Regions from separate parts of the Yersinia hibernica genome, predicted to be linked through region 1. Evidence: predicted binding sites of a transcription regulator. Region 1 holds the regulator's gene; each other region holds the start of a gene.

Region 1 (3,285 bases):
GCAGGTGAATAAGGTTGCCGATATAACTGCCTGTGGCCAAGGTGACACCCATCCGACCTGCATCACGTAATACACTGGATTTAAAAGATAAGTAACTGACAATAGCTGGCCAGAGCGGCTGGGGTACCTGGCTGGACATCAAATCGCGGTCATATTGCGGGCGCTGGTCACTCAGGATTTGGGTAATATGACTGATATGGTAATAGCAGAATTGTGCCACCGGATTATTAGGATATTGCTGGGCAATTTCTTCCAGTTCGACCAGTGCATCACCCGCGCTAACATGGGTTTTCGCCCGGTGGTGGTAGAGAATATCATCGGCGATGGTGCGCATTTGTGTTGAGATAATCTGTATATTGCGCTCAAGAACCTTTTCTATTGGTGTCTGTTCAACCAGTTCTTGCGTTTTTTCTGACTGATTCATCGCCGCAGTGATGTGTTCTTGCAAATCGAGTGCCATTTGAAAGAGTGTCAGTAGCCGTTTTCGTTCTTTTTTTGTGGTATTAGGGAGCAAGTTAAATTGTTGATAAAGTTGATTAATTTTATCCATAATACCTTGCTGTCTATCTAACAGCTGCGGTATCGTCTTTTCTGCTTCTTGCTGCTGGCCAAATAAACGATATGCCGCGTCGCAATAATCAGCCAACAGATGATAAAGCTGGCTCAATGGCTCACGGATGGGCTGGTCCCTGCATAAGCGAAACCACAGCCAGGTAAATACGCCGTACCAGAGAGTCCCCACGGCACACATCAAGGGGGCTTGCCAGATAGGTGCGCGGCCCACCATGCTGAGGCTGAAAATAGCGGCGATAAGGGCGGCGGGAAGCAGTCGACCATTGAGCTGACTGATAGCTCCACTCACACCCAATATTAATGCCAAGCCAAGCATCACTGCGGGTAATGGAACTTCCCACAGCAGCAGTTGCTGAGTGAGGTAGCTACTGAATGTAAAGAGAGCCCCGCCGACAATCAGTCGTCGGAAGAAATGTTGATGGGGGGTATCTAGCGCCGCAATGTTACAACACGCTGGTATCAGGGAGAACATCAACCCCAGCCGTAACTCGCCCATGGCGAATCCCAACGCCGCAGGTATGCAGAGGACTAATGTTTGGCGAAGTGCATAGTTAACTTCAGGATGATAAATAAGCCGTTGCCAATTCATATAGGCCCCAGAAGTTTATTGATCACACAAATAAAAAACCGGTGCCGAGGTAACGACACCGGTTTATGGGGGAATTAACGCGTGCCGTAAACGACAATCGTTTTACCGTGCGCGGAGATCAGATTTTGATCTTCCAGCATTTTTAGTATCCGCCCCACAGTTTCGCGGGAGCAGCCAACTATTTGACCAATTTCCTGGCGGGTAATCTTTATCTGCATCCCATCTGGGTGGGTCATGGCATCAGGTTGTTTTGCCAGGTTAAGCAGCGTTTGTGCAATGCGCCCAGTGACATCCAAGAAGGCGAGGTTACCCACTTTCTCCGATGTAATCTGCAAGCGGTTCGCCATCTGTGAAGACAGGCGCATCAAGATGTCTGGGTTAACCTGAATCAACTGACGGAATTTTTTGTAAGAAATTTCAGCCACTTCACAGGCGGTTTTTGCTCTAACCCAGGCACTACGTTCTTGGCCTTCTTCAAATAATCCAAGCTCGCCGATGAAATCCCCCTGATTGAGATAGGAGAGAATCATCTCTTTACCTTCTTCATCTTTGATAAGCACCGCAACGGAGCCTTTCACGATGTAGTAAAGCGTTTCGGCCTTTTCACCTTGGTGAATTAGCGTACTCTTCGATGGATATTTGTGGATATGGCAATGAGACAGGAACCATTCGAGAGTCGGGTCTGTTTGTGGCTTGCCGAGAACCATTCGCTGTTATCCTCTGTTGTTATCGCAGCCAGACTTAACAGGGTTCAGAGTTCCCTGCGCGGCGTGCTTATAAAATACACTTTCTCTTAGCATATTAATTTGCTCAACTGCCGAAAGGTATAGCCAAGATACGTACCGGATAGAAACCCTTCACTGAGTATTGAGAAGCTACCCTATTTAATTCTAGAAACAACACTTTCGATTCTGTTTGTAGCACAGGATGAGGCCAGTGTCTTGTGTTGTATCGCTTCAGCATGATGAACATCGGGTTACATTGCCAGTTTGTAAATGAAAGGGTAGTCTGAATCAGAAAATTTAACCGGGAGCAAGAGTTATGCAGGCACGTGTAAAGTGGGTTGAGGGGCTGACATTTTTGGGGGAATCCGCTTCAGGGCATCAAGTTTTGATGGACGGAAATGCGGGAGACAAAGCACCGAGCCCGATGGAAATGCTGTTAATGTCGGCGGGCGGCTGTAGCGCAATTGACGTTGTCTCTATTTTGCAAAAAGGCCGTAATGATGTGCGCGATTGCGAAGTGACGTTAACCTCGCAGCGCCGGGAAGAGGCACCGCGCCTGTTTACACAAATTAACCTGCATTTTATTGTGAGCGGCAAGGGCTTAACCGATAAAATTGTTGAGCGCGCGGTGGAGCTGTCAGCTGAAAAGTATTGCTCGGTGTCTCTGATGCTGGGCAAAGCGGCGACCATTACCCACAGTTTTGAGATCCGCGAAATCGCCTAAATAAACTCGACGGACTTGAAGCAGCGGAGATGTTGGCCGCTACTTCAAGTACGCAGGCGATTAAATAATCTTTTTGCCTTCCAGTAATTGCTGCACCAATGGCGCCATAATCAACTCCATTGCCAGCCCCATCTTCCCGCCTGGGACCACCAAAGTATTGATATTGGAAATAAACGATCCCTGTAACATCGCCAGTAAGTAGGGAAAATCGATTTGATTCAGACCTCTAAAGTGAATGACAACAAAACTTTCATCCAGTGACGGAATGGCTTTGGCGGCAAATGGGTTGGAGGTATCGACGGTCGGTACTCGCTGGAAGTTAATGTGAGTCCGCGAAAATTGTGGCGTGATGTAGTTAATATAGTCATCCATGGAGCGCACCACGGAATCCATCACCGCCTCACGAGAATGGCCGCGCTCGCCAGTATCCCGGACTAATTTTTGAATCCACTCCAGGTTAACGATGGGGACTACGCCGACCAGTAAATCTACATGTTTTGCGACATCATGATGCTCGGTGACAACCCCGCCGTGCAGCCCTTCATAGAACAGCACATCAGTCGGCTCTGGTAGCGACTCCCACGGAGTGAATGTGCCGGGAATCTGGTTGTAGGGCACGGCTTCATCATAGGTATGCAAATACTTACGTGAGCGCCCGGTACCCAATGCGCCAT
Region 2 (3,285 bases), 1.9 Mb from region 1:
TAGCCTATACCGCACCACAAATGATGTTCTATATGCTAATAATCGCGGCAATTTTAGGGCTGGCATTTTTCTATCGCGGTTACCGGCTGGCAAAAACACAGGCAGAACAATCAGCTAACACCGCGACAATTTGAAAGTGACAGGGAAATTATTTATTCATAGTGTGATGACTAGCACAGTGCCAAAGTTAATTGTATGATGAATACATTCTGTCACTCAGGACTCCGTTTATGCGCAATGTGACTTCACTTTGCTGGCAGTATCTGCGAGCTTTCGCCATTATCTATCTGTGTTTATGGGCGGGTAAGGCGGTGGCCTTGCTGCTGCCCATCACTATTCCTGGCAGTATTATCGGCATGCTGATTTTGTTTGCCCTGCTTGCCTCGCAAATTTTACCCTCAACCTGGGTAAAACCCGGCTGCCACCTGCTCATCCGCTATATGGCACTGCTGTTCGTGCCTATCGGTGTCGGTGTTATGCAATATTATGACCAACTGACCAAGCAATTCGGCCCGATTGTGGTTTCCTGTTTTGTCAGCACGCTAATAGTGATGTTGGTGGTGGCTTACAGCTCACATTACGTCCACCGTGAGCGCAAAGTGATAGGTTCTCCGACCCACACCGAGGAGGACAAATGATCAATAATTTATGGTGGTCACTGCCACTGACACTTATTGTCTTCTTCAGCGCACGCCGCTTGGCGCGCTGGCTGAAAATGCCGCTGCTAAACCCATTACTAATATCAATGGTTGTTATTATTCCATTGTTGCTAGTGACCCATATGCCTTATGCCCACTATTTTGCCGGTAGTAAAATTCTCAACGACCTGCTGCAACCTGCCGTAGTGGCACTGGCCTTCCCACTGTATGAGCAATTACACCAAATTCGAGCTCGCTGGAAATCAATCATTAGCATCTGTTTTATTGGCAGTATTACCGCCATGGTCAGCGGCACCGCAGTGGCCTTATGGATGGGAGCAACGCCCGAAATTGCCGCTTCAGTCTTGCCCAAGTCCGTCACTACGCCGATCGCCATGGCCGTGGCCGAATCCATTCATGGGTTGCCCGCCATCAGCGCGGTATGTGTGATTTTTGTGGGGATTTTAGGGGCGGTATTTGGTCACAGCTTGTTGAATCTATTAAAAATCACCACTAAAGCTTCACGCGGTTTGGCCATGGGCACGGCTTCACACGCCCTCGGGACTGCCCGTTGTGCCGAGATGGATTTTCAAGAAGGCGCTTTCAGTTCGCTGGCATTGGTCATCTGTGGGATTATTACCTCACTCTTGGCGCCATTCCTGTTTCCGGTGCTGCTACACTTGTTTGGCTAATATCAGTAATATTGCGGCATAAATTTGAGATACATCTCCCATTTAAGATTTTACTTGCATGAATTTCACATACAACGGGATCCATATCACACCAGGGAAGCACCAAGCTGCCTAGAATAGTTTGCCGTAACTATTGGAGAAAACTCTATGCAAGCACGTTTTCATGAAGCTTGGGCTAAGTTGCCCACGTCACTGCAATCTGCACTTGAACCCATCTTGAGCGCAAACGATTTCCCTGCCATGCTAACAGCTGAGCAAGTGAAAACGGTGAAAGGTATCAGTGGGTTGGATGACGATGAGCTGGCATTTGCATTACTACCGCTCGCCGCCGCTTGTGCATTAACACCTATCTCCCATTTTAAGGTGGGGGCCATTGCTCGCGGTATCAGCGGTAATCTCTACTTTGGTGCCAATATGGAGTTCAGCGGCGCGCCATTGCAACAAACCATTCATGCCGAACAGTGCGCGGTCACTCATGCTTGGTTACGGGGCGAGGCCAGTTTGGTCTCTATTACTGTCAATTACACCCCGTGTGGCCATTGCCGCCAATTTATGAATGAACTGAACAGCGGAACAGGCCTGCATATCCATCTACCGGGCCGCCCTGCTTCAACATTGGGACAATATTTACCAGACTCTTTCGGCCCAAAAGATTTGGCTATCACTACCTTGCTGATGGACCCTGTAGATCACGGTTATCAAGTCACAGAGACTGACGCCCTGACTCAGGCGGCACTTGACGGCGCCAATCACAGCCATGCGCCTTATAGCCTTGCCCACAGCGGTGTGGCGCTAGAAACCAGCGATGGCAACATTTATGCTGGCCGTTATGCGGAAAATGCGGCGTTTAACCCAAGCTTGCCCCCCCTGCAAGCGGCATTGATTCTGACCAACCTTTCCGGCACCGACTGTAGCGCCATCCGCCGTGCCGTGCTGGTTGAAGCCAGCCGCCCAATCTTAACGCAGTGGGATGCCACTCAAGCCACACTGGCAGCCCTTGGCTGCACTGATGTAAAACGCGTGACATTTTAATCAGATAGCACCAAACCGGGGTTATCTGACTAACCCCGATGATTGCTTTTATCTGCGCGCTCACTGATTTGCTTACATAGCCTACTAAGCCACAGTGAGATGGCTGGTGCGGTGAAAACGGCCATTTCCCTTGTTCAGGAATTCATCATCCAATCAATCGCGTCAGCGGCTCAATGCAGGGCTAACTGAGCGGCAAAATTTGCAACTTAATTCGCACTTTTGCCGATAATTGACATATTTAACTAACAAAAGCTGTACATATTTCTCTTATCTTTTAGGATCAACGCAACCATTACTGTCTAGACCCAAAGTCAGTGGAGTTACAGGTTGCCAGCCAGCGAACACACTCAGATGAGCTTATTCCAGTAAGTCATTCAGGTGAGTGAGCACAGCGAGATCCCCTGCGACTTCAAGGATGAAAGGTATAATAACGTTTAAGAGTAAAACTCATGGAACTGGAATACGAAAGTAAACGCCCCCTGTACATCCCTTACGCTGGCCCCATATTATTGGAATTCCCTTTATTGAATAAAGGCAGCGCTTTCAGCAATGATGAGCGCAGCCACTTCAATTTACACGGTTTATTACCGGAAGCGGTTGAAACCATTGAAGAGCAGGCTGAGCGAGCTTACCGCCAGTATCAAGATTTCAAAAACGATGATGATAAACATATTTATCTGCGTAATATTCAAGATACCAATGAGACTCTGTTTTACCGCCTGCTAGAAGCCCATCTCAGTGAGATGATGCCGATTATTTATACCCCGACCGTCGGCGAGGCTTGCGAGCATTTCTCCGATATCTATCGTCGCGCGCGCGGGCTGTTTATCTCTTATCCGAATCGCGAACACATCGACGACATGCTGCAAAACGCCACCAAACAGAATGTTAAAGTTATCGTGGTCACCGATGGCGAGCGTATT
Region 3 (3,285 bases), 2.2 Mb from region 1:
ATCTGTCGATAGTAGAAATAGCTAAGTTTTTTGTCTAATATATTAATCATTCACAATAAGACGTTAAAAGTATCAATGGGGCGAGATGAGTATTGAACTCAGACATTTACGTTATTTTATTGCGGTCGCCGAAGAGTTGCATTTTGGCCGCGCCGCCGAGCGTTTGCGCATTTCTCAACCCCCGCTGAGCCAACAAATTCAAATTTTGGAGGAGCAAATTGGCGCTCGGCTGTTGACTCGCAATAACCGCAATGTCAGCCTTACACAAGCAGGGGCACTGTTTTTAAAAGAGGCTTACCAAATTCTGGCACAAGTGAATTCGGCGGCGGAGAAAGCCGCGCGCTTGCATCGTGGCGAATCTGGCGAGTTAACCATTGGCTTTACTTCGTCGGCTCCGTTTATCAGTACCGTGTCTAAAAATTTGCGCATATTTCGCCAGCGCCATCCACAAGTTCATATTAAAATGCAGGAGGTTAACACCAAACAGCAAATTGAGCCGTTGCTGGATGGGCGGCTTGATCTGGGGGTGATGCGCAACACCCGTTTGCCCGATGCACTACAATACCGCGTGCTACTGCGTGAGCCATTAGTGGCGGTCGTCCACCAAGAAAGCCCGTTAGCCGCCTTGCCCACCGGCAGTATCAAATTTAGCGCGTTAGCCGAGCAACCTTTTGTGTTCTTTGCCCGCGAGGTGGGCACGGCACTTTATGACGAAATCCTCACGCTGTTAGCGCGGGCCGGAATTACCCCCTACATCACGCAAGAAGTGGGCGAGGCGATGACCATTGTGGGTTTGGTCTCCTCCGGTTTAGGCGTTTCTATCCTGCCGGCGTCTTTTACTCGGGTCAAAGTGGACGGGGTGAAATATTTACCCCTCGCAGAGGCCAGCGCGACCACCGAGGTGTGGTTGGTGAATCATAAACATCGCCCAGTGACCGCCCCGGCGCAAGCATTGATTGACCTGATGGTTGCGGATACGCCACCGGAAACCGCCTGATGCGGCATTGACCGCGCGGAGTCCATCAATACGATGGACAGGCTTTATCCAAGCTTCGTATAAATAACCCGCAGCAAGGCGCAGGACATCGGCGATTATGTGCGTTAAATCACATAACTAATCAAATAGTTGACGCCATATACTAAAAGCCGCAACATAGCCGATAATCTTTATTTAGAAGCGCGAAAAATACTCGGTGACAGAGAAGGAGCCGGTTTGGTGATAACGGATGGGCAGCCTGGGCATATTGATCAAATCAAGCAGACCAATGCAGGGGCCGTTTATCGGCTGATTGATTTGTTCGGCCCGATATCGCGTATTGAACTGTCTAAGAGGGCGCAACTGGCCCCCGCCAGCATCACCAAGATTGTGCGGGAATTGGTCGAAGCGCATCTGGTCAAAGAAACCGAATATCAAGATGTGGGTAGCCGTGGGCGGCCAGCCATTGGTTTGGTGCTTGATACCGAAGCTTGGCACTATGTCTCCGGACGCATCAGCCGGGGGGCCATTACCCTTGCGCTACGCGACCTCAGCAGTAAACTGGTGGTTGAAGATAACATCCCACTGCCTGATAGCCATCCGCAGCCGTTGCTCCAGCGCATTCTGAGCGAAGTTGACCAGTTTTTTATCCGTCATCAGCAAAAACTGGAACGACTGACCGCTATCGCCATTACCATGCCAGGCATCATCGATGCGCCCGCCGGTATCGTGCATAAAATGCCATTTTATGATGTTGATGAGATGCAACTTGGCCCGGCGCTCGAGCAACGCACCGGATTGCCGGTCTATTTGCAACACGACATTTGTGCCTGGACGATGGCTGAGGCCTTATATGGCGCGTCGCGCGGTTGCCAGAATGTGATTCAAGTGGTGATTGACCATAACGTCGGGGCCGGGGTGATTAGTGCCGGCCGGGTATTGCATGCCGGCAGCCGCAGTGTGGTTGAGATTGGCCACACTCAAGTTGATCCCTATGGCAAACGCTGTTATTGCGGCAATCATGGCTGCCTGGAAACGGTGGCCAGTATTGAAAATATGCTGGAAATTGCCCAGCAAAGATTAAATGGCTCCATGAGTTCGTTATTACACGGCTCACCACTGAATGTTGAGTCATTATGTGATGCGGCATTGGCTGGTGACCAACTAGCCAAAGATATTATCTTGGGCGTTGGTCACAGTGTCGGCCGTATTATTGCCATCATGGTCAATTTATTTAATCCGGAAAAGATTTTGGTCGGCTCTCCCTTAAATAAAGCCGCGGCTATTCTGCATCCCGCCATTGCCTCTTGTATTCGTCAGCAAGCACTACCGGCTTACAGTGAACATATTCTGGTGGAGCCAACGGCATTTTTTAATCAGGGCACCATGCCCGGTGCGGCGCTGGTAAAAGAGGCATTATATAATGGCTCTTTATTGGTGAAATTATTGCAAGGCTAGGGCAATACTAATCATAAAGCGTTAATTAATAATGGGTATATGGGATCTATTCCCCCTATTATTGCGCACTATTTGTTAAAAACCGCGCTCAGTTCAGCAAAACATTGCGCTAACGCAAGCTGTTTGCTGTCGGCATCGCCTAGACTTTTATCCATGTTACCCATTTCGCTAATATTAGGCGGAAAGACGTGAGTCGAAGTGGCCAGATTGCGGAGTATTGTTATGTTAACGCGTGTTTTTGTGACGGGTACCGACACAGCTGTTGGTAAAACCGTGGTGTCACGGGCCTTACTTCAGGCCTTAAGCCAAAATGGCAGAACCGCTGTAGGCTATAAGCCGGTGGCGACAGAGAGTCAAGAAACGCCGAATGGACTGCGTAACCAGGATGCCCTGATTTTACAAGATTCATCCTCAATTGAGCTTGATTATCAAGAGGTTAACCCATACCCACTGGTCGGGGATGTTATCCATGCTTGCTCGGATACCCTGATTAATTACAATAAAATGACCGAAGGATTGCAGCGCTTATCCGCTAAAGCCGATACCGTGGTAGTCGAAGGCTGCGGGGGCTGGAAAGTCATGATGAATGACCAGCGTTTTTATTCTGATTGGGTGATACAAGAACAATTGCCGGTAATTTTAGTCGTCGGAATTAAATTAGGCTGTATTAATCATGCCTTATTAACCGCGCAAGCAATTATCAACGATGGGTTACCTTTATTAGGTTGGGTGGCGAATAGGATTAATCCGGGGCTGGCACATTATGCGGAAACCATTGCCATGCTGCGCGAACGGTTACCGGCCCCCCAATTAGGGCAATTGCCTTATTTGCCCCATCCAGAACAAAAGCC

What was found. Region 1 encodes CRP, which controls carbon source genes, mostly activating them, when cyclic AMP is high. Its sites were predicted from a motif close to ATGTGANNNNNNTCACAT; they were not measured.
Positions count from the first base shown of each region.
Region 2: cdd (cytidine deaminase) is a predicted target of CRP. The motif match lies at 1,405-1,422, and genes of this name have one in related genera.
Region 3: mlc (sugar metabolism global transcriptional regulator Mlc) is a predicted target of CRP. The motif match lies at 1,095-1,112, and genes of this name have one in related genera.

Region 1 is NZ_CP032487.1:4,406,023-4,409,307, reverse strand. It holds gene D5F51_RS20785 (YccS/YhfK family putative transporter) at 1-1,162, opposite strand, end outside; gene crp (cAMP-activated global transcriptional regulator CRP) at 1,237-1,869, opposite strand; gene D5F51_RS20775 (OsmC family protein) at 2,204-2,611, shown strand; gene D5F51_RS20770 (phosphoribulokinase) at 2,672-3,285, opposite strand, start outside.
Region 2 is NZ_CP032487.1:2,497,752-2,501,036, forward strand. It holds gene D5F51_RS11815 (MFS transporter) at 1-134, shown strand, start outside; gene D5F51_RS11820 (CidA/LrgA family protein) at 231-638, shown strand; gene D5F51_RS11825 (CidB/LrgB family autolysis modulator) at 635-1,330, shown strand; gene cdd (cytidine deaminase) at 1,478-2,362, shown strand; gene D5F51_RS11835 (NAD-dependent malic enzyme) at 2,812-3,285, shown strand, end outside.
Region 3 is NZ_CP032487.1:1,856,393-1,859,677, reverse strand. It holds gene D5F51_RS08760 (LysR family transcriptional regulator) at 86-997, shown strand; gene mlc (sugar metabolism global transcriptional regulator Mlc) at 1,217-2,434, shown strand; gene bioD (dethiobiotin synthase) at 2,657-3,285, shown strand, end outside.